4 regions of the Cupriavidus sp. HMR-1 genome follow, and region 1 is predicted to be linked to each of the others. Evidence: predicted binding sites of a transcription regulator. Region 1 holds the regulator's gene; each other region holds the start of a gene.
What was found. Region 1 encodes FNR, which switches genes on or off when oxygen is low (the NO sensors DNR and NnrR bind a similar motif). Its sites were predicted from a motif close to TTGATNNNNATCAA; they were not measured.
Positions count from the first base shown of each region.

Region 2: the regulator FNR is predicted to act here: its motif matches at 3,815-3,828, upstream of D769_RS25135 (universal stress protein).
Region 3: the regulator FNR is predicted to act here: its motif matches at 2,098-2,111, upstream of D769_RS13455 (universal stress protein).
Region 4: the regulator FNR is predicted to act here: its motif matches at 3,165-3,178, upstream of D769_RS31415 (DUF3079 domain-containing protein).

Region 1 covers NZ_ANKP01000134.1:772-5,667, forward strand. Annotated here, with positions in the region: gene scpB (SMC-Scp complex subunit ScpB) at 1-273, opposite strand, end outside; gene D769_RS17270 (sulfite exporter TauE/SafE family protein) at 825-1,592, opposite strand; gene fnr (fumarate/nitrate reduction transcriptional regulator Fnr) at 1,678-2,403, shown strand; gene D769_RS17280 (hypothetical protein) at 2,487-2,732, opposite strand; gene D769_RS17285 (hypothetical protein) at 2,729-2,965, opposite strand; gene ccoG (cytochrome c oxidase accessory protein CcoG) at 2,979-4,508, opposite strand; gene ccoP (cytochrome-c oxidase, cbb3-type subunit III) at 4,564-4,896, opposite strand, start outside.
Region 2 covers NZ_ANKP01000238.1:43,889-48,784, reverse strand. Annotated here, with positions in the region: gene D769_RS25155 (DUF2145 domain-containing protein) at 86-901, opposite strand; gene D769_RS25150 (hypothetical protein) at 898-1,398, opposite strand; gene D769_RS25145 (hypothetical protein) at 1,676-2,071, opposite strand; gene D769_RS25140 (universal stress protein) at 2,725-3,165, opposite strand; gene D769_RS25135 (universal stress protein) at 3,213-3,644, opposite strand; gene D769_RS25130 (MaoC family dehydratase) at 4,498-4,896, shown strand, end outside.
Region 3 covers NZ_ANKP01000094.1:3,788-8,683, forward strand. Annotated here, with positions in the region: gene D769_RS13445 (PAS domain-containing sensor histidine kinase) at 1-906, shown strand, start outside; gene D769_RS13450 (response regulator transcription factor) at 903-1,547, shown strand; gene D769_RS13455 (universal stress protein) at 1,578-2,030, opposite strand; gene D769_RS13460 (universal stress protein) at 2,229-3,077, shown strand; gene D769_RS13465 (MBL fold metallo-hydrolase) at 3,117-4,475, opposite strand; gene D769_RS13470 (universal stress protein) at 4,580-4,896, opposite strand, start outside.
Region 4 covers NZ_ANKP01000236.1:29,696-34,591, reverse strand. Annotated here, with positions in the region: gene D769_RS24780 (bifunctional aspartate transaminase/aspartate 4-decarboxylase) at 1-1,056, shown strand, start outside; gene aspT (aspartate-alanine antiporter) at 1,112-2,797, shown strand; gene D769_RS31415 (DUF3079 domain-containing protein) at 2,876-3,085, opposite strand; gene D769_RS24770 (hypothetical protein) at 3,216-3,863, shown strand; partial or broken gene D769_RS24765 (SOS response-associated peptidase family protein) at 3,889-4,549, shown strand.

The DNA of each region.
Region 1 (4,896 bases):
CACGGCACGCGAGTACTTCGGCGGCTTCTCCGGGTTGAGCCGATCAAGAAACTCGCGCATCTCGGGGCGGCTCTGGAACCGCCAGCCGCTGGCCAGGGCCACGAGCTCCACCCCGCGCTGCTGCCAGTCGTTGCGCAGCTCTTCGAGCAGAACCCGGATGGTGTCGGCACCGACGTCGTCGGCGAACAACCGTCGCAGATCACCAACGCGCAATGGCTCCTGCGCACAGATCAGCGCGGTCTCGAGGACGATCTTCGCCTCTTGGGTATTCATGTGATTGTGTGCAGCCTGTCTTTGCACCTGCTTCTGGACGAATCCTGAAGCACTGGAGATTGCAGATACAGCGAGGCCTGAGCCACCGCCATCTCATCGCGCAGCCAACTCGCAGCTTTTCGCAGCGGAGCCGTGCACCTCATTTTCTTTGCATCGAATTGCCGGGTCGTTCCGGCAGGAGATCGTCCGGGGCTGACAGACTACGCCAGTCAACGGACCTCTTGCGTCGCACCCTCTCCCTTTTGGGGTGGACATTCACCTGGACAATCAGATCGCCAAGGCGGCAAGAAACAATCGATATCGGCCCAGGCAACTTCGCCTGGCACCAGCGCCACCTCTCCACACAGCCCCATCGGACTTTGGAACCAGATCTTGTGAACCGGATGAACTGTGGGGACGATCCCGGCAAGCCAGACCTGCCCAGACCCCCTGGGCACACATCCCAGATCGGGAATGCAGCCCCGGCGACGCCACGAGCGCATCGGAGCGCGATACCGTGGTTTTCGCGATTGTATGGCATTCCAGCCCCGCCCTGCAACCAGCAAAAAAGTCTAGAACACGACGCAGAAGCCGTGATTGGCCAGCGTATCGGGCAGCCAGACGGCGCGTGCGACACCCAGCGCCCCAAAACCGATCACAACAAGCGCGGCGCCCACTCGAACGCCGGGGCGGCGCGACAGTTGCCGCAGGTAGCCCGACAAACCCGAGATCACCAGCAGGTTGGGCAGCGTCCCAATGCCAAAGGCCGCCATGACAAGTGCCCCAGATGGCGCATTTCCAGCCAACAAGGCCAGCGCAAGTGCGCCATACACCATACCACAGGGCACCAGCCCCCAGGCCAACCCCATCCCATAGCGCCGCATGATGGGCGCGTGCCGACGCAAGCGAAGCGGCATCTGCATGCCCAGCGACGCGACGCCCCGGACGACATACGAGGCAGCCCGCGCCGCCAGCCGTTCGAGCCATGCTGCACGCATGACGCGGCCCCGCAACAACCACACCCCGGTCAGAACCAGTAACAGGCTGCCCGCGCCATAGAGCCAGCGCTGCACTGGAAGGTAGTCCTGCTTCCAGACTGTCGCACCCACCGCTCCCATCAGCGCCCCAAGCAGCACATAGGTCGTGAGACGCCCGGCGTGCATGACCAGCAGTTCCAGCCACCAGTGAAATCGCGAGCGATGCACGAGGCTAACGACCGCAACAGCCCCCCCGGATTGCCGTTGCTCGACGGCAATGGCAATTCCTCCGCACATGGCGGCGCAATGCACGCCACCAAGCAACGCAAGTGTAAAGACACTGAAAAGCACACCAAATGGCAACTGTTCCTCGCTTCTGCGTCACATCACGCTGTAAAATGCCTGCATCGCGCCTCCATCGCAAGCGCATTCATGCGAGCACCATCAATTGCTTACCTCCATTCCCGTCACCGAGATGTCTCCGCGTTGCTCCACTTGCGCCATGGGCCAGCTTTGCCTTCCCGTGGGCATGTCGCAACAGGACCTCGCAAAGATGGACACGCTCGTACAGGAACGCGTTCGTGTTCATAAGGGCGAAACGCTCTATCGCATGGGCGAACCACTTACCGCAGTCTATGCGATCCGCTTTGGCACATTGAAGACCCACGTGACCATGGAGGACGGACGCACGCAAATCACCGGCTTCCATTTGCCCGGTGAGGTCGTCGGGCTCGACGGCCTCAGCGAGATGCAGCATGCGTCCGACGCCACCGCGCTCGAGGACACAGAGGTCTGCGTCGTGCGATTCGATGACCTGCAATCGCTGTCCGGCACGTTGCCTTCTCTCCAGCAGCAGTTCCTGAGGCTGATGAGCAAGGAAATCTCGCAGGACCAGATCATGCTGATCACTCTTGGCTCGATGCGTGCCGAAGAGCGCCTGGCAGCATTTCTCGTCAACATGTCCGAGCGCCTGTCGATGCGCGGTTACTCGTCGAGCGAGTTCGTGCTGCGGATGAGCCGCGAAGAAATCGGCAGCTATCTTGGCCTCAAGCTCGAAACCGTGAGTCGGCTCTTTTCTCGATTCGCCGAAGCCGGCCTGATTCAGATTCGCCAACGACACGTGAAACTCGTGGACATGGAAGGCATCAGGCAGGTCTATAGCCGAAACTGCTAACGGGCATCGTGGCCAGGAAAACGGCCGTATCGGGAGCAGATCTCCCGGTGCGGCCGTTTTGCTTTCTGCCAGCACTCGAGCCATTACTCGAGTTCGTCGGTCTCCTCGAGCTTGGTTGGCATGGTGTAGAGCGTCAGCCCACTGGACAATGCGCAAAACAACCACGCCACCAGGAAGCCAATCGTGTAGACCGCCTCACGAGACGCTTCCACCTGGTGCCCGAAGAACGTGAGATCGCCCGGATCAACGACCGAAAACACGGTGGCGGTGGCCGCTCCGCCCATCAGAAACGCCGGCCAAAGTACCCACATCAGCCAGCGGAGTCTCATGGGCGCCTCGCAGCCGGCGACGCTACATGCTCCGCCCCCGTTTTCTCCACGACCAGGCCATGACGCTCCACGCCGGAAATCGGCAAATCCGGATGCGTGTTGGCAAGCCAGATGGTCACGCCGCAGCCAATAATTGCAAGCAACGGACCGCTCATCAAAAGCCACGGCCACGGTTCCCTGTACCAGGGCTTGGACTGTTGGGATGTCATTGCGCTCTCCTTGTTTGCTGCCATTTCACCCTCAGCATCACAGATTGCGGGGAACAATGAAACTCGTGGATTGCCTGATATGCGCGTCTCGGCCGTCCTCGCCCTCCGCCGTCACGGTTACGTTGATCTTGTGCGTGCCTTCCTTGGCATCGTCGATCGGCACGCGAATGCGAATCGGCAACAACCGGTTGGACGTTGGCTGCATGGCCTCGGCGGACTTGTCATACTCGACCGTCAGTCCAGTCAGATCGTCGCCCTCAGCCTGCACGCGAATCCGCATCGGCGCTTCCGTGGTGTTGATCACCTGGAGCCGATAGACGTTCTCGATCCAGCGGCCCTCCACTTCCCGGCCCAGCGCGCCGCGATCCCGAATGATGTCGACCTTGATCGGCGACCGCATTGCCAGCGATGCGACGAAGCCCGCCGCCAGAACCAGCCAGATCAGCGTATAGATGATCGTGCGTGGTCGCAGCAGCCGTTTGCGCGCGTCGGATGTCGTCAGGGACTTGCGCATGGCGTTTTCCGACGTGTATCGGATCAGGCCGCGCGGGTACTCCATCTTGTCCATGACGAGATTGCACGCGTCGATACAGGCGCCACAACCGATGCACTCGTACTGGAGGCCATCACGAATATCGATACCGGTCGGACACACCTGCACGCAGATACTGCAATTCACGCAATCGCCAATACCAGCCGCATGGCGATCGGTCTTGCGGGAACGGCTACCACGCGGCTCCCCACGACCCACGTCATAGGTCACGACATAGGTATCGCGGTCGACCATCACGCTCTGGAAACGCGCATAGGGGCACATGTACTTGCACACCTGCTCGCGCATGAATCCGGCGTTGCCCCAGGTCGCAAATGCGTAGAACAGCATCCAGAAGCTCTGCCAGGGTCCTAGCGTGAAATGCAGGACCTCGCTACCAAGTTCCCGAATCGGTGCGAAATACCCGATAAACGTGAAGCCCGTCCACAGTGCGATCAGCACCCAGAGCACATGCTTGGTCGCCTTGATTCGCAGCTTGCGCAGGCTCCAGGGATCGCCGTCGAGTCGGATCCGCGCGATGCGATCCCCTTCGACATGTCGCTCGATCCACATGAATATCTCTGTGTAGACCGTCTGAGGACAGGCATAGCCGCAGAACAGGCGTCCCGCGATGGCGGTGAACAGAAATAGCGATAGCGCAGAAATGACCAGCAGCACAGCGAGATAGATCACATCCTGCGGCCACAGCACGAGACCGAAGATGTAGAACTTGCGCGCGCCGAGATCGAACAGCACGGCCTGGCGATCATTCCACTGCAGCCAGGGCGTTCCGTAGTAAATCAACTGCGTCAGGATGACCAGCCACACGCGCCAGCTCGAAAACGCGCCAGAAGTCGAGCGCGGATAGATCTTGCGGCGGACCTCGTACAGCGCTTCCTCGGTGGTCTCGGCCCCCTTGGGGGGCGGCGCGGGACGCCAAGTGTTGCCGTTACGATCGCTCGCCGACTGGCTTGCAGACGGATCGTTCGAGGCGTGATCGTCCGAGTGATCGGGGGCGTTAAGGGGCGCGCTCATCGTGTTGCCCTCACGCCCCGGTGGGCGGCACGCCGCCCGGCCCCGGGGCAGTTAGTCATTTTGCAGCGCCTCCCGTATTCGAGAGACCCCACACATATGCGGTCAGCATGCGGATGCGCTCAGGCGTCAGAATCTCCTCGTGCGCCGGCATATGACCGTTATGTCCCTTCAGGATCGCGTCGACGATGGTCGCTTCCGAGCTGCCGTACAACCACGTGTTGTCGGTCAGGTTCGGCGCGCCGAGTGCCTGGTTGCCCTTGCCGTTGGCGCCATGGCAGGCCGCGCAGGTCGACTTGAACGTGCTTTCGCCACGCGATGCGCGAATCGGATCCGACGACAGACCAGACAGCGAACGCACGTACTGGGCAGTATCGCCGGCCTGCTTCGC
Region 2 (4,896 bases), on a different contig from region 1:
GACGGGAGATGACCGGTCGGGGCTTGCCAATGTCCACCTGACAATCGGCAAGCCTCGAGCGGAAATCTCTGTCAGCGATTAATGTCTAGCGCCTTTCCGGTATCTCGAAGATGTCCCAACCCTTTCGCTGGGTCTTGAGGAAGGCCTCGATCGATTCCACGGTCACGGTACGGATCCTGCCCGCAAACCGCAGGGAATCAGGGTGATCATCGAATGCCACGTTGGCCTTGAACATCCGTCCACCGAGTCGGGTCAGCGTGCCAACCTCCATTTCGGACGGCTTGTAGCCCGCCATCTCCAGCCACGCTTGTGCTTGCCCACGGTCACGGATCGTGGCATCGCGCGCGCTTGCGGCGGCAACGGTTTCGATGACCCAGCCGTTTGAATTCTGATAGCGCGTCGAGAACGGATATGCCACGAGGCTGTAAAGCTCGTCATGGACGGCGCGGAGAGCCTGTCCATCCGACAGACGCGAAAGTAGCGCCTTCGCCGTGTCTTCGGGCGGCACCATGACCAGAGTGTCGAACAGGAACAGATCGTCCAGATAGAAGTTCCCAACACCTTCATACCAAAGGTCCGACTGGTTCGTTCCACAAGTATTCAGCAGATGGGCGATGCGCCACGGTGCCCCGGGCGCGCTCCGATAGACGATGCCCACATGGCTGTACTTGAGTCCGTACTTGCTGAGGTCCTGCCCGACCCGACCCAGCAGCGCGACCTGCACGTCCCGGCGGTCCAGTTCAGCGGTCACCCGCTGAGCGGTTGCCATTGCCGTTTGCAGTACCGCCGGCGTGAGCGGGCTGTCATTGCACGGCTGGCCGGCAAAAGCCTCCGGCGAACCGGCCAGGCACAGCGCGACAATCGCGCTGGCGGCAAAGGCTCCGACACGTCTCGCTTTCATCTTGCTGCCCCTTGCTGAACAACGGGGCTCGTGCCAGGCACGCGCGAATGATGCAATAGCGCCTCACCTGCCGCATTGGGCAGGAAGGCCAGGACCTTCCCCGATGCGACCAGCACGGTGCCAGTCGACTGCGCGACCACGTTTACCGTGGTGCCAACGGAGAGTCCAACCGCCTCCACCGCGCCACGCGTCACCTTCAAAGACGCCTTGCCAGCCTGCCTGGAGCCCTCCAGCAGCACATCGAATGCGTCCTTTCCTGCCTCGGTGATGCCCGTGACAACGAGGACACTCCCCACCCCCGCGATCGAGACCAGCGCCGCGGCCGGATCGCTGCCTTCGGCACTCGCGGCGACACTGGCAGCCGGGCTGGCAATGATCGACAGCGTGCCAACGGAGATCTGCTCGGAGGGTGATTGATGGTTGACCGATTGAGCCAGGGAAATTGCGGGAAGACCGGCTGCGGCCAGAAGACAAATGAACGATCGGAGTGGCGTCATCAGGGAAACACGAGGCAAAGAAGCGAGGAGGCGAAATTGCGGTCAAGGGCGCTCCAGGTGGAGTCCCGGCACAGGGCCGCTGTAGTAGCTGCCATGCTTCGCCAGACTGTAGGGGGCCGAGATGACTTCGGGGTTCAGAGGCAGCACAAGCTGGCCGGAGAAATTTCTGGAAAGCCTTTGCGGATAGGTCGCAAGGCAGGTGCGCCACTGCATCGCGTCAACAGGATTCGTCCGTCACAGCCCAATGGGACAGGAAGGAGGGACACGCCCTCAGCGCTTACGCATCGCCCTGCCCGTACACAGTCGTCATGTGACTATCCAGCGATGCCAGCAGCACCGCATCCTTCATGTTCCCCAATGACGACGCGCCCATATAGCCGCGCATCTCGCTAGCGCAGGCAATGGCGGCTTCCACTTCGCGCATCGCCAGGATTTCCGCCGTCATGCTTGCCGCCATGACGTACAGCGCTTCGGGATCTGGTGCGTTCGTGTCGCGCTGCCTCTGTCGGGCGAAGATGTCGCCGAACGACTCGAGCAGCTCGGCGCATTTGAAACTGCCTCCCATCGTCGTGCTGTAGTACCAAAACTGCTCATCTTCGTCGACCTCCAGCTCGCCGCCGTCCCGGATATGTTGCAACATGCTTTCGAGCGGCGCGAAGAGCTTGTCGAGCACCCACGGCTGCAAGCGTCCGGGGAGATGGGCCTCTGCCTGACGTGGACGATACGGCTTGCGGGGGCGGCTACTTTTTCCCATTTTCGTGCGGGGACGCCAGACGAATGACGACAAGCAGGATGACGCCGAGGATTGCGAGTGCTCGCCCCGTCAGCATGACAAACTGCTGGAATTCGACCGCTGTCATGCGCGCCTCCCAGTGATCTCCGGGAGCGCAGACCCCGGTGCGGGAGGCGATACCAACGTCAACGGCAAGGCATTCGGTTGCGCGCCGGCATTTGCTTCCAACAGCAGTGCTAACGCGGCCTTGCGCAGCAGACTGTCTGTCGGAAGAATCTCGGTTAGCGTCTTGAGTTGGCGAATAGCATCGGTCGCTTCGCTGCCAAGGCGCGAAGGTGGGGCTTGATGCATAGATACTTGGGACTGCACGACTGTTCCTGAAGAAAGCCCGTATACCAACAGCAAGTGCAATTGGATGGGAACAGATGTTTCCCAAGCTCTGGCGGGAACAGTCACAATTGGCCGGCAAAGCGAACTTCTGCCTGACCTATCCGGGGCATGCAGTGCTGCCCAATGTCGATGCTGCCTGCAGCTACGGTAATGACATCAGCGCATCATTGCCAATGAGCGGCCAGTCAGCACGCCCCGAACGTTCAATCCTCGAAATCACTGCGCACCACCAGCACAGGGATCCTGGATTGCGTCAGTACGCCCTCTGAAACGCTACCAAGCACCATACGCTTGATGCCGCGTCGGCCATGCGTTCCCATTACGATCAGATCTGCGTCCCAGTCATTGGCTTCGCTGGTGATCGTGTCGGCAATCTGCCCTGCTGCCGACCCGGCCTCTTCAAGCAGTTCGGTGGAATAGTGCAAGCCGTTGGCTTCCATCTTCGAGCGAGCATGTTCCAGTATCCGCTTGCCGATTGCCGCGGTTGCCGCCTCGGCGGGCGTCAAGGTGCTGCCAAGCGCCTGTGTGACAACAAATAATGCCTTGACCTCCGCGCTCATGGCTTTTGCGACGGTCACGGCCTGCGCAAGGGCAAGCTCGGCGGCATCACTATCATCAACAGCCAACAGGATTTTCTTGTACACGATGACCTCCTCCTCTTCTGTTTGTGGAATCGTCTGGCGAATTGCGCTTATCGGAACACGAGAACGGGGATCGTGCTATGGGAGAGCACGTCCTGCGTGACGCTGCCAAGCAGCAGCTTTCCCAACCCCTTTCGACCGTGAGACGCCATGAAAATGACATCGCACTGCAATTCATTGGCTTTCTCGATAATCCCAAGATGTGGTGCCGAGGCGGAGGACGTTTTTCCGATACACGGTACTCCCGCCAATGCGGCTGCGGCTTCAATCCGGGAGAGTTCCTCCCGGGCCGCACTTTCAAGCCTGCTCGCGACACTTTCGGTATCGACCGCCGCGCTCATCGAAATGGACAAGCGAGGCTCTTCCTTGCAAATGTATGGCGTCAGACGGGCCCTGGTGCTACGGGCAAATTCAATGGCCGCCGATACAGCCTTGCGCGATTGGTCGGAACCGTCAACGGGCAGCAGGATGTGTTTGAACATAGAGGTCTTGGGTTGAGGGCGAATCGGTTTGCAAACGGCTGACCGATTGCCGAACTGGCGGCATTCCCCTGCCTTCAGGCACGGGATACCGGCACGGCATACGGGGAGCGTTTCTCGATTCGTAAACTGAATCGATTTAGTTACAGTATCCCCGTACCGCCCCGGTCTCCTTGACTGGAGTCAACGTCCCGATGCCGGCCCTCTCCGACACGTGCTCCCACGGGAAGCGGCCGGCAAAAATCCAGAGCATTGATAGCCATCAGAGCGAACTGCCGCGATTTAGTGGCTTGCAGAGACGCCGGGGCGACATCTGGGTAATGCTACGAATCCCCTGGTCAATTTGGATTTCCCACGGATTTGGCATTCAGACCGGAAACATCTGAAATCGGGTGAGCAACCCGGTAGCCGCGGGTAACGCGCCATCCATTTGCATCGCTACGCTTGGCTCGCGTGGCACGAAATGTCAACGCCCTGGCTGTTCATGCAAAGTCGATCGCCAGTTGCCCACCTATGCTGGGGCTCTTGAATCCATGTTCGGTTCATGCTTGAGCGCCCCCGTCAGCAACCCCGTCCACGACACACGCCGGGACATTCCGCATGTGAATGCCCCCGGATCGCCGATCGAAGTGCAGACCCTGCTTCGCAGGGGATGAAGAACCGATCGTCCGTTAGTCCCCGGCACAGCCTGCACACGCGCTCCATGCACTGAAGATGGGGCACGCACCCATTGAGGCGCGGGATCCGGCTACACCTCGACCACCCGTTGAACGATACGCGGCGCCGCGCGCGTCGGCGCGCGGGTATCGCCTGGATCTGGCGCCCGAACAGCTTTCAACACTATCAAGGAGACCTCGTGAACACCCTGAATGGCTATGACTACGAAGACCTGCAGCTTGGCATGACCGCAAGCTACGCCAAGACCATCACTGAAACCGATATCGAGTTGTTCGCGACGGCTTCCGGCGACAACAACGCCATCCATCTTGACGACGACTTCGCGAAGACCACGCCGTTTGGCGGGCGCATCGCCCACGGGATGCTGACGGCCAGCGTGATCTCGGCAGCGTTGGCCAGTCGCCTGCCCGGCCCGGGATCGATCTACCTGAGCCAGAACCTGCGCTTCAGGGCCCCGGTGAAGCCTGGTGAAACCGTGCACGTGACAGTCACGGTCACGGATCTCCAACCGGAGAAACGGCGTGTCGCGCTCAGCACGGTCTGCATGGTCCAGGACAAAGTCGTGGTCGACGGTGAC
Region 3 (4,896 bases), on a different contig from region 1:
GCGCACGTCACGCGTTTTGGCGTGACCGGTGTTTCCGACCGGCAGATGGGGCGCCAGCTCACGCTATACGCCCTGCGTCAGGACGGAACCGAATTCCCGATCGAAGCGTCGATCTCGCAGACCTCCGATGGTGCCGGACACAAGCTTTTCACGGTCATGCTGCGCGACGTCACCGCTCGCGTGCGTGCCGAGGCAGCGCTGCAGCGGTCCCGCGAGGAACTCCAGGCGCTGTCGGACAGCATCCTGGCTGCGCGCGAGGACGAAAGCCGGCGCGTCGCGCGCGAGCTTCACGACGATCTGGGCCAGCGTCTGAGCGCGCTGAAAATGGATCTTGTGATGCTGGAGACCGACTTGCGTGCGGACTGCGGCGCCGTGCGCGCGCTCGAACAGGTCAGCGCCATGCACACCGTCATCGACGAAACCATCGCCGCCGTGCGCAGGATTTCGTCCGATCTGCGCCCGGCGTTGCTCGATGAACTGGGCCTCGCCGCCGCGCTGGACTGGCTAGCCAAGGATTTCAGCCGGCGCTACGCGATCTCGGTGAGCACGCGGACGCCGGAGGAAATCGACGTCACCGAGCAAGCCGCCACCGCTGTATTCCGGATCGTCCAGGAGGCGCTCAACAACGTCGTGCATCATGCGGACGCCAGCGAGGCCTGGGTGACGCTGACCCACCAGAACCAGGACCACGACCACGACCAGTACGTGCTGCGCGTGCTCGATAACGGGCGCGGCTGGAACGGCCAGCCGAAGGATGGCGCGCGCCGCTCGTTCGGCCTGCTTGGCATCCGGGAACGGGCACGCCTGCTGGGTGGCACGGTGTCCATCGAACATTCGCCCGGCGACGGCTTCGAACTCGTCGTCACTTTTCCGGGTCATCCGGATTGCAAGGAGACCCAGGCATGATTCGCGTGATCATTGCAGACGATCACACTGTGGTGCGAAACGGATTGCGCCATATCCTCGAACGCACCAGCGACTTCGAGGTGGTTGGCGAAGCAGCCCGCGGTACCGAGGTGCCACAACTCGTGCGCGAGCTGTCCCCGCATGTCATCCTGCTGGACCTGTCGATGCCCGGCCGGAACGGGCTGGAACTGATCCGGCAACTGCGGGCCGATCATCCTGCACTACGAATCCTCGTGCTGACGATGCACGCGGAGGAACAGTATGTGGTCCGCGCCTTCCGTGCCGGCGCGGCCGGCTACCTGACCAAGGAAAGCGCGGCGACGGAACTGGTCGAGGCGCTCAGGAAGGTGGCCGCGGGCGGCACCTACGTCAGCCCCGCCATGGCCGAAAAGCTGGCGCTGGGCCTGCAGGAAAAGCCCGATGCGCCGCACGAAGGCCTGTCGGATCGTGAACTCGAGGTATTCCGGCGCATCGTCGATGGCGAGTCGCTGACGCAGATCGCCGCCGCGCTGTGCGTCAGCGCCAAGACGGTCAGCACCTACAAGATGCGCCTGATGGAAAAGCTCCAGCTTCGCAGCGACGCCGCACTGGTCCGCTATGCGATCGAGGCGAGGCTGTTCGGCGACGAAGACAAGCTATAACGTCGTGGCCCCCGGCCACAGCCCCGTCGTTCAGGCCGACTCGCCGCGAATCAGCAGCACCGGCTTGCTGGTCTTGGCCACCACACCTTCAGAGACGCTACCCATGATCATGCGGCGCACACCGCGTCGGCCGCGTGTACCCATCACGATCACATCGGCTGGCCAGCGGTCGGCATAGCCGACGATCGCGCCAGCGATGTCACCCGGCACCGCTGACTTCTCTGCCAGTTCGGTCTGAAACCGCACGCCAGCGTCCTGGAGGCGGTGAGCGGCGGCTGCAAGGGCCTTCCTGCCAAAGTCCGTCAGTCCATTCAGGATGTCCTGCGGATTGACGAAACCTGCCTCAAGGAACACTTCGCCCTCGTCCACTACGAACAGGACCTTCACCTCCGCGCCCAGGCCCTTGGCCAGCCCGGCTGCCTGCGCAATGGCCAGGTCGGAAGACGGGCTGCCATCCACGGCAACCAGGATGCGTTCATACATATCGGTCTCCTCAGTCCGGGCCACGTGCCCTCACTGACCCAGCATAGGACGTGCCAAGGCTCCATGGTTGATGTATCGCAAGATGACCCGAGTCCACCGAATCAGGCGCTCTTGATCTGTCGCAACCATACGCGGCACATCACGCATACATTTGAGACCCAAATGGCGCCGAAGCGCCTTGCTTTTTCAGGAGACCACATGGACATCTCGGCGATCATGGTCCACGTCGATGCCTCGCAATCAGTGGAGGCCCGGCTCTGTCATGCCGTGGCGCTGGCCGGATCGTTCAACGCCACGCTGATCGGCCTGCTCTCGCTGAGCGCGGACGAGCCAGCGTGGGTCTATCGCACCGCGGACGGCCGCCGCGAGCGCCAGGCATACGCGCCGGATCTTGGCGCCGCATGTGAAGCCGCCCGGGAAGCCTTCGACATCGCCACCGAAGCCGCGACGTTTGCCGTCGACTGGCGCGTTGGCGAGGGCGCGCCCACCGACGCCATTCAATGCGAAGGCCGGCTGGCCGACCTGCTGATCGTCGGCCGTCCGGACCGACTGAACACCGACAGCGAGGTAGCCCGGCACTTCGTCGAGACGGCCATTCTTTCGAGTGGCCGCCCGGTACTGGTCATTCCTCAAGGGCCGCTGCCGGACGCTTCCACCTTCCCCTATGGTTCGATCGTGGTGGCCTGGAACGGCACCCGCGAATCCGCGCGCGCGCTGCATGACGCGCTGCCGTTGCTTAAGCGCGCCACCCAGGTCGACGTGGTGTCGTGCATTCCACCGTACGCGCGCCGCAAGGCCGAACTCTCGCCGCCCGCCTACGCGGCAAACTGGCTGGCTCGGCATGGCGTGCACGCGAGCATGGTCGAGATGGTGCTGGAACGATCGGCCGATATCGGCGAGTCACTGCTTGCCATCGCCGGCCAGCGCCGGGCAGATCTGCTGGTTTGTGGCGCGTATGGCCGGGGACTGCTGCGCGAGGAATTGCTGGGTGGCGTGACGGACACCCTGCTGCGCCACGCCACGATTCCCACCCTCTTTTCCTACTAGCCGCGCCGGCACACCTTGCTCGGGCGCTTAGTCGAGCGCTTAGTCGAGCCTATAGATACCCCGGTACTCCGGTATCGTGACATCCCAATGCAGCGAATGCTCGATGCGCTGGCGTAGCGCATCGGCGGCACTGGGCTCGCCGTGCACGATGAACGTCTGCCGTGGCGGTGTCCCGATGGCACTCATCCAGTCCATCAGCCCATCCGCATCGGCGTGTGCCGAGAAATGGCGAATCTGTTCGACTGAAGCACGCAGTTCGACTTCGCGCCCGTGCATACGCAACGTGCGCTGGCCGGATGCCAGCGTCGCACCCCGCGTTCCGGCCGCCTGGAACCCCACCAGCAGGAAAGTGCTGCGCGGGTCCTGCCCGAACGATTCGAGGTGATGCACCACGCGCCCGCCCGTCAGCATTCCGCTACCAGCCAGGATGATCTTCGGTTGATCCACCCGGTTGATGCGGATCGACTCCTCCATGCTCCGGGTCGGAATCGCCACCGAACAGGCAGCCGCGCACGTTTCGGGGTCGATGCGCAGTTCGTCCGAGTGCTCGGAGAGAATCCGCGTGGCTTCGATGGCCATCGGGCTGTTCAAATAGATGGGCACATCGGGAAAGCGCCGTCGCTGGCGCAGCCGGTAGAGGCAATACAGCAGCAACTGGGCACGCCCAACCGCAAAGACGGGAATGATCACGCTGCCGCCCCGGGCAACGGTCTTGCGAATGATATCGGCCAGCAGCTCGATGGGATCGCCTTCCGGATGCAGGCGGTCACCGTAAGTCGATTCCACTATAAGGTAATCCGCCGCGGTGGGTGGCTCCGGCGGCCGCATCAGCATGTCATCTTGCGGGCCGAGGTCGCCGGAGAACAGGATGCGCCGGCCCTTGGCATGGATCGTCACGCTGGACGAGCCAAGAATATGGCCCGCGCGATGAAACTCCGCTTCCACACCGCGTGCGATTGTCACCCGCTTGCTATAAGGCGCGGGCTTCAGATGCTCCAGCGCATGCATGGCATCCGCCACGGTATAGAGCGGCAGCGCCGGTTGATGACGCGAATACCCCTTGCGATTGGCGTAGTTGGCGTCTTCTTCCGCCAGATGGGCGCTGTCCGGCAGCAGCAGGCCGCAAAGCTCCGCGGTTCCCGTCGTGCAGTGCACGCGCCCCTTGTAACCGCGCTTCACCAACAAGGGCAGATAGCCGCTGTGGTCGATATGCGCGTGTGTCAGCACCACGGCATCGAGACTGCCCGGGCTGATCGGAAAGCGATCCCAGTTACGCAGCCGCAGGGCCTTGTAGCCCTGAAACAGTCCGCAGTCGATCAGAACCCGCGCTTCTCCGGTGTCTAGCAGAAAGCGCGAACCGGTCACGGTGTCCGTAGCCCCAAGGAACTGGATGTGCATGGTCTGTGATGTTGGTGTTGGCGTCGTCAGTATCGGTGTTGTCGATATCGCCAGATCCTGTCACCGGCTTTGAAGCGATGGCAGAACAGTACGTATCACGCGCTTCAATGCGACATCAGCAGCGGCACCGGTGCGTTGCGCAGCAGCGTGCGCGTGGTTCCACCCATGACGAGTTCGCCGAGCCGTGAGTGGCCATAGCCGCCGGTCACCAGCAGATCGGCCGCCTCGTTGCGCGTCACGCGCATCAGGCTGTCAGCAGGCGACGCAGCCTCGTCGATACGCAGCGAAGCGCTGACACCGTGATCGGCCAGCCAGCGCACGGCCTCGGCCGCGCCATGCTCGTTCGGCCCCGCGCCGCTGAGCACCACCTGCAGGATCACACGCGATGCCAAAGCCAGTAGCGGCAACGCATCCCTCATGG
Region 4 (4,896 bases), on a different contig from region 1:
AATCATCTGATCAATCCCGGTGACACGATCGCACTGGGAATGCCGATCTTCACGCCGTATATCGAAATTCCGGAACTGGCCGAATACCACCTGACCGAGGTTTCGATCGATGCCGACCCCGCAAGTGGATGGCAGTACCCGAAGAAGGAACTCGACAAGCTGCGAGATCCCAAGGTTAAGGCGTTTTTCCTGGTGAACCCCAGCAATCCGCCTTCCGTAAAAATGAGCGATGAAAGCCTGAAATACATCGCCAGCATCGTTGAAGAACGCCCAGATCTGATTCTCCTGACAGACGATGTGTACGGTACCTTCGCCGACAATTTCGTCTCGCTGTTTGCGATGTGTCCCAAGAACACGCTCCTGGTGTATTCGTACTCCAAGTACTTCGGTGCCACTGGCTGGCGCCTCGGCGTTATTGCCACCCACAAGTCGAATCTCTTCGACGAGCAACTGGCGAACCTACCCAAGAATATTCAGAAGGATCTGAACAAGCGCTATTCCTCCATCACCACCGAACCGGAGAAGCTGCCCTTTATCGACCGAGTGGTTGCCGACAGCCGCACGGTGGCACTGAACCATACCGCCGGTCTTTCCACGCCGCAGCAGGTGCAGATGGTGCTGTTCTCCCTGTTCTCGCTGATGGATTCCGCCGACCACTACAAGCAAACCATGAAGCGGCTGATCAGAAGCCGCAAGGCCGCGCTCTATCGCGGCATGGGCGTTGCGCCGGAACCCGTCGACGAGAACGTGGTCGACTACTACACGCTGCTCGATGTCGAACAAATGAGCCGCGAAGTCGGCGCCGATTTCGTCAAATGGTTGCTCGAATCGATTCAGCCGCATGAGCTCCTGTTCAGACTCGCTGAGGAAGCCGGCGTGGTCCTGTTGCCTGGCGGTGGCTTCGGCACCCGTCACCCCTCTGGTCGCGTTTCGCTCGCCAATCTGAATGAAGAGGACTACGTGAAGATCGGGCGCTCGGTGCGCAAGCTGCGCGACGAATATCTGGCGCGATACCAGGAGTCCGGCGGCAAGACGCAGAAGCCGAAAAAGAAATAACCCGGTCGCGGCAAGGCAGTTCTGACTAATCAGTCTACAAATACAGGAGTAGGCTATGACCTGGTTTGTCTCCACCCTCAAGGCGTACCCCGAGATCGCGATTTTTCTCGCACTGGGAATCGGCTACTGGGTAGGCGGGAAGAGCTACAAGGGGTTCAGCCTGGGCGCCGTGACATCGACGCTGCTGGTGGCGATCGTCATCGGCATCCTCGGCGTGAAGATCTCCGCGAACGTGAAATCCGTCTTTTTCCTGATGTTTCTGTTTGCGGTGGGCTATGGCGTCGGCCCGCAGTTCGTTCGCGGCATTGCGAAGGATGGCATTCCCCAAGCCATTTTTGCTGCGATAGTCGCGGTGCTGTGTCTCGCCGCATCAATCATTGCGGCGATGGTCGCCGGATACGATCTCGGGTCGGCAGCCGGATTGTTTGCGGGTTCGCAGACAATCTCGGCTTCCATGGGTCTCGCCACTGATGCCATCAATCGCCTGGGCCGATCTCCGGAAGAGGCCAAACAGCTTCTGGACGGCATGCCGATCGCCTATGCGGTCACGTATATCTTCGGTACAGTCGGCTCGGCAATTCTCCTGGCGCAGATCGGCCCCAAACTGCTTGGCATCGACCTTGTAGCTGCCTGCAAGGATTATGAGCAGCAACTTGGAGCCGGAGCAGACGGAGAAGGCACCGAATGGCATGAGTTTGAGCTGCGAGCCTACGCGCTGGCCCCCCACAGCCCATACATCGGCAAGTCCGTAGCCGAACTGGAGGCCAGCACGGCCGAAGGCGTACGCGCCTTTATCGAACGCATTCGCCGAGGCGGCAAGATTATCGAGGCACAACTCGATACCGTTCTGGAGCCTGGCGATATCGTCGCAATAGGCGGAAAGCGCGATCAACTGATTGCCAGACTGGGACCAAGCGGCCGGGAAGTGGAAGACTCAGAACTGCTCAATGTGCAGACGGAGGGTGTGGACATCTATATCACCAACAAGGAGGTTGATGGCCACACGCTGCAGGAGATGTCTCGGTGGCCCGGTGCGCGTGGAATTTTCCTGAAGAAGATCAAGCGCGGACCAACGGAAACAGTCATCCCCGTACTGCCGAAAACCAAGCTCTACCGCGGTGACGTCATCACCGTGGTCGGCCGCACGCAGGACATCAATGCAACGGCAAAGCATGTCGGATATATCGACCGCCCGACGACGGTGACCGACGTGGCATTCGTGTCGCTGGCGATTACCGTCGGCGCATTTATCGGCGCCATCGTGATCAACGTCGCCGGTATTCCCCTGACGCTTTCCACGGCAGGTGGCGCGCTGATCGCGGGTATTATCTTCGGTTGGTACCGGGCCATTCACCCGACTTTCGGACGCATACCTGAACCGACTCTTTGGTTCATGAACTCGGTTGGCCTCAATGTGTTCATCGCGGTCGTCGGTATTTCCGCGGGCCCTGGCTTTATTGCCGGCCTGCAGAAACTCGGTGTCAGCCTCTTCCTCTGGGGTATTTTCGCCACATCGGTTCCGCTGATTATCGGCATGTACCTGGCCAAGTACGTCTTCCGCTTTCATCCGGCACTCGTGCTTGGAGTCTGTGCCGGCGCGCGCACAACCACTGCTGCGCTCGGCATGATCTGCGAGACGGCAAAAAGCCAAGTGCCAGGCCTTGGATATACCGTGACCTACGCTGTGGGCAACACCCTGCTGACAATCTGGGGGATGGTCGTCATCATGATACTTTCATGAGCGTTTGCGCCGCTCAAGCTGCATTTGGGCGGTGCAGACCGGCTTCAGGGGATTGAAGCGATCAAATCGACCGACTGGTTATCCAAGCCCGGTCTTTGCTGGGGCATCGAGTTGAGGCTCGATGCCCCAGTCGCCATGTAGATACCAATCTTCGCCGAGCAATTCGGCGGGGTGCTGTGTGCGGCTTGAGCCATTGCCACAGCCCATTGCATCGGTCGAACAGAATTTGTCGCACCCCCAGCACACGCGCTCCGGGTGTGCGGGATGCAGGGGAAACTTCTTAGCCATGACAAGCGAGAGAGGCTGTTGTCCGATGGCTTGATAGTAGCCCTGGCGAATCTGGACGTACGACTGATTGCGGGGATAGTTGATCCAACGCAAGCGCGCCTATCCCTCGTCCACAAGAAGCTTTGCCGAAATGCAAAACAGCGCCCGGAGGCGCTGTTTTGACGACAATTCTTTGGGGTGGCTGATGGGACTCGAACCCACGACGACAGGAATCACAATCCAGCCGTTCAAGTCACTTTCCACCATAAGAATCAAGCACTTGGATTTCAGATTTTCCAACCACCGAGAAAAATCGCTCTGGCTGTGGCGCGGCTTTCCGGGAGGGCGTTGGAAAATTTACCACCCCGTCGCTGGCGAATTTATACTGTACATCCATACAGTATCAAGCATTGCCATGGGCAACAAAAAATCAGCCGCAGGCTGCCAAATCCACGAGGCACCCCCTAGCTTGCCGACTGTCCGACAAGTAGCGCAGCGCCTACTTGACGCCCTTGATCGCCTCAATGCAGGCACGGGCGCCGTGGGATTCCACGGTTGGGAGAACGGTTTGGGAGAGCCGGCAGGCGATCAGCTCGAGGAAGTGCGGCACGAGCTCGAGGTCCTCCTGGCGAAGACACCCTCCCAGGCACGCCTACTCACCGGTGCCGACTTCGACCCAGAGACGTTCGAGCGCGTTTGGCAATCATCTGAGGTCCAGCGCGCCGGCAAGGAGTTCGGCTGGCGCGGCATAGCCGAAGCGATCTGGGCTGCGGCGTTCCGGGAAGCGCGTGTACCATGAAACACACTCCCATGGAGACAGCCCTATGTGCGTGAACTATGCCCCCGTCCAGCGCCAGGTGTTACGCGATGTCTTCGGTGTCGAGCCACCCGCCGGCGAGTGGAAGGCTGAGACCTGGCCCGACTACCCTGCCCCAATCATCCGCGCCGCGGAGGACGGCTCGCGCGAGGCGGTGCTGGGTTCATTCAGCATGGTGCCCAAGGCAAAGATGCCGCCTGGTGTGCGCTACTACCCCACGGCCAACGCACGGACGGAAACGATCGGCAAGCTCAGCTCGTTCGCCAAGCACTGGAAGTGCTTCGCAGCTTTGCCTGATCCCGACCACTGGCTTCTATGAGCCTAACTGGGAGACGGGCAAGGCCATGCGGTGGAGGATTGGCCTACCGGACGGCGAGCCGTTTGCGATCGCGGGATTGTGGCGCACGTGGCCGGATGGCGCGGTGTCGTTCACCATGCCGACGCTCAACGCAGACAGCCATCCGCTGATGCGACGCTTCCACAAGCCCGGGGATGAGAAGCGCGGTATTGTCATTCTGCAGCGCGAAGAGTGGGATGACTGGCTGGGCTGCCGTGATCCTGAGGTGGCTCGGACGTTCCTGCGACTCTTCCCGTCCGACGCGATGGTTGCCGATGCCGCGCCGGTGCCCCCACGCAACGGAAAGCCACTTCCAGGCGTCGACAAGTAATCCTCAGGGCTCTCGCGAACATCACCGCACAGCAGCATCCGCCGCATGACGGGCCACCTATCGTCGTCCAGTTCCCATAGAAATATTTTCGGATTTTTTTGCACCACCGAACGGCCTGCCGCAAAACCTTGAGGCGGCGCGCTTTGCAGGATTGTGGCGCTGCCGCACTGCCGGCCCGGCAATGTGAAAACCGATTGTCAAGACTGGTCATGCTGTTTGCCCACACTACACTTAGTAGAAATTTCAACCGGGCAACAATATCTGGGGGGAAACGATGAAGAGAAGATGTCTCGGCTCTTGATAGACGTGCCACGTCAGGAGCCGGAAAAGCACAGACCCGGCCAGCG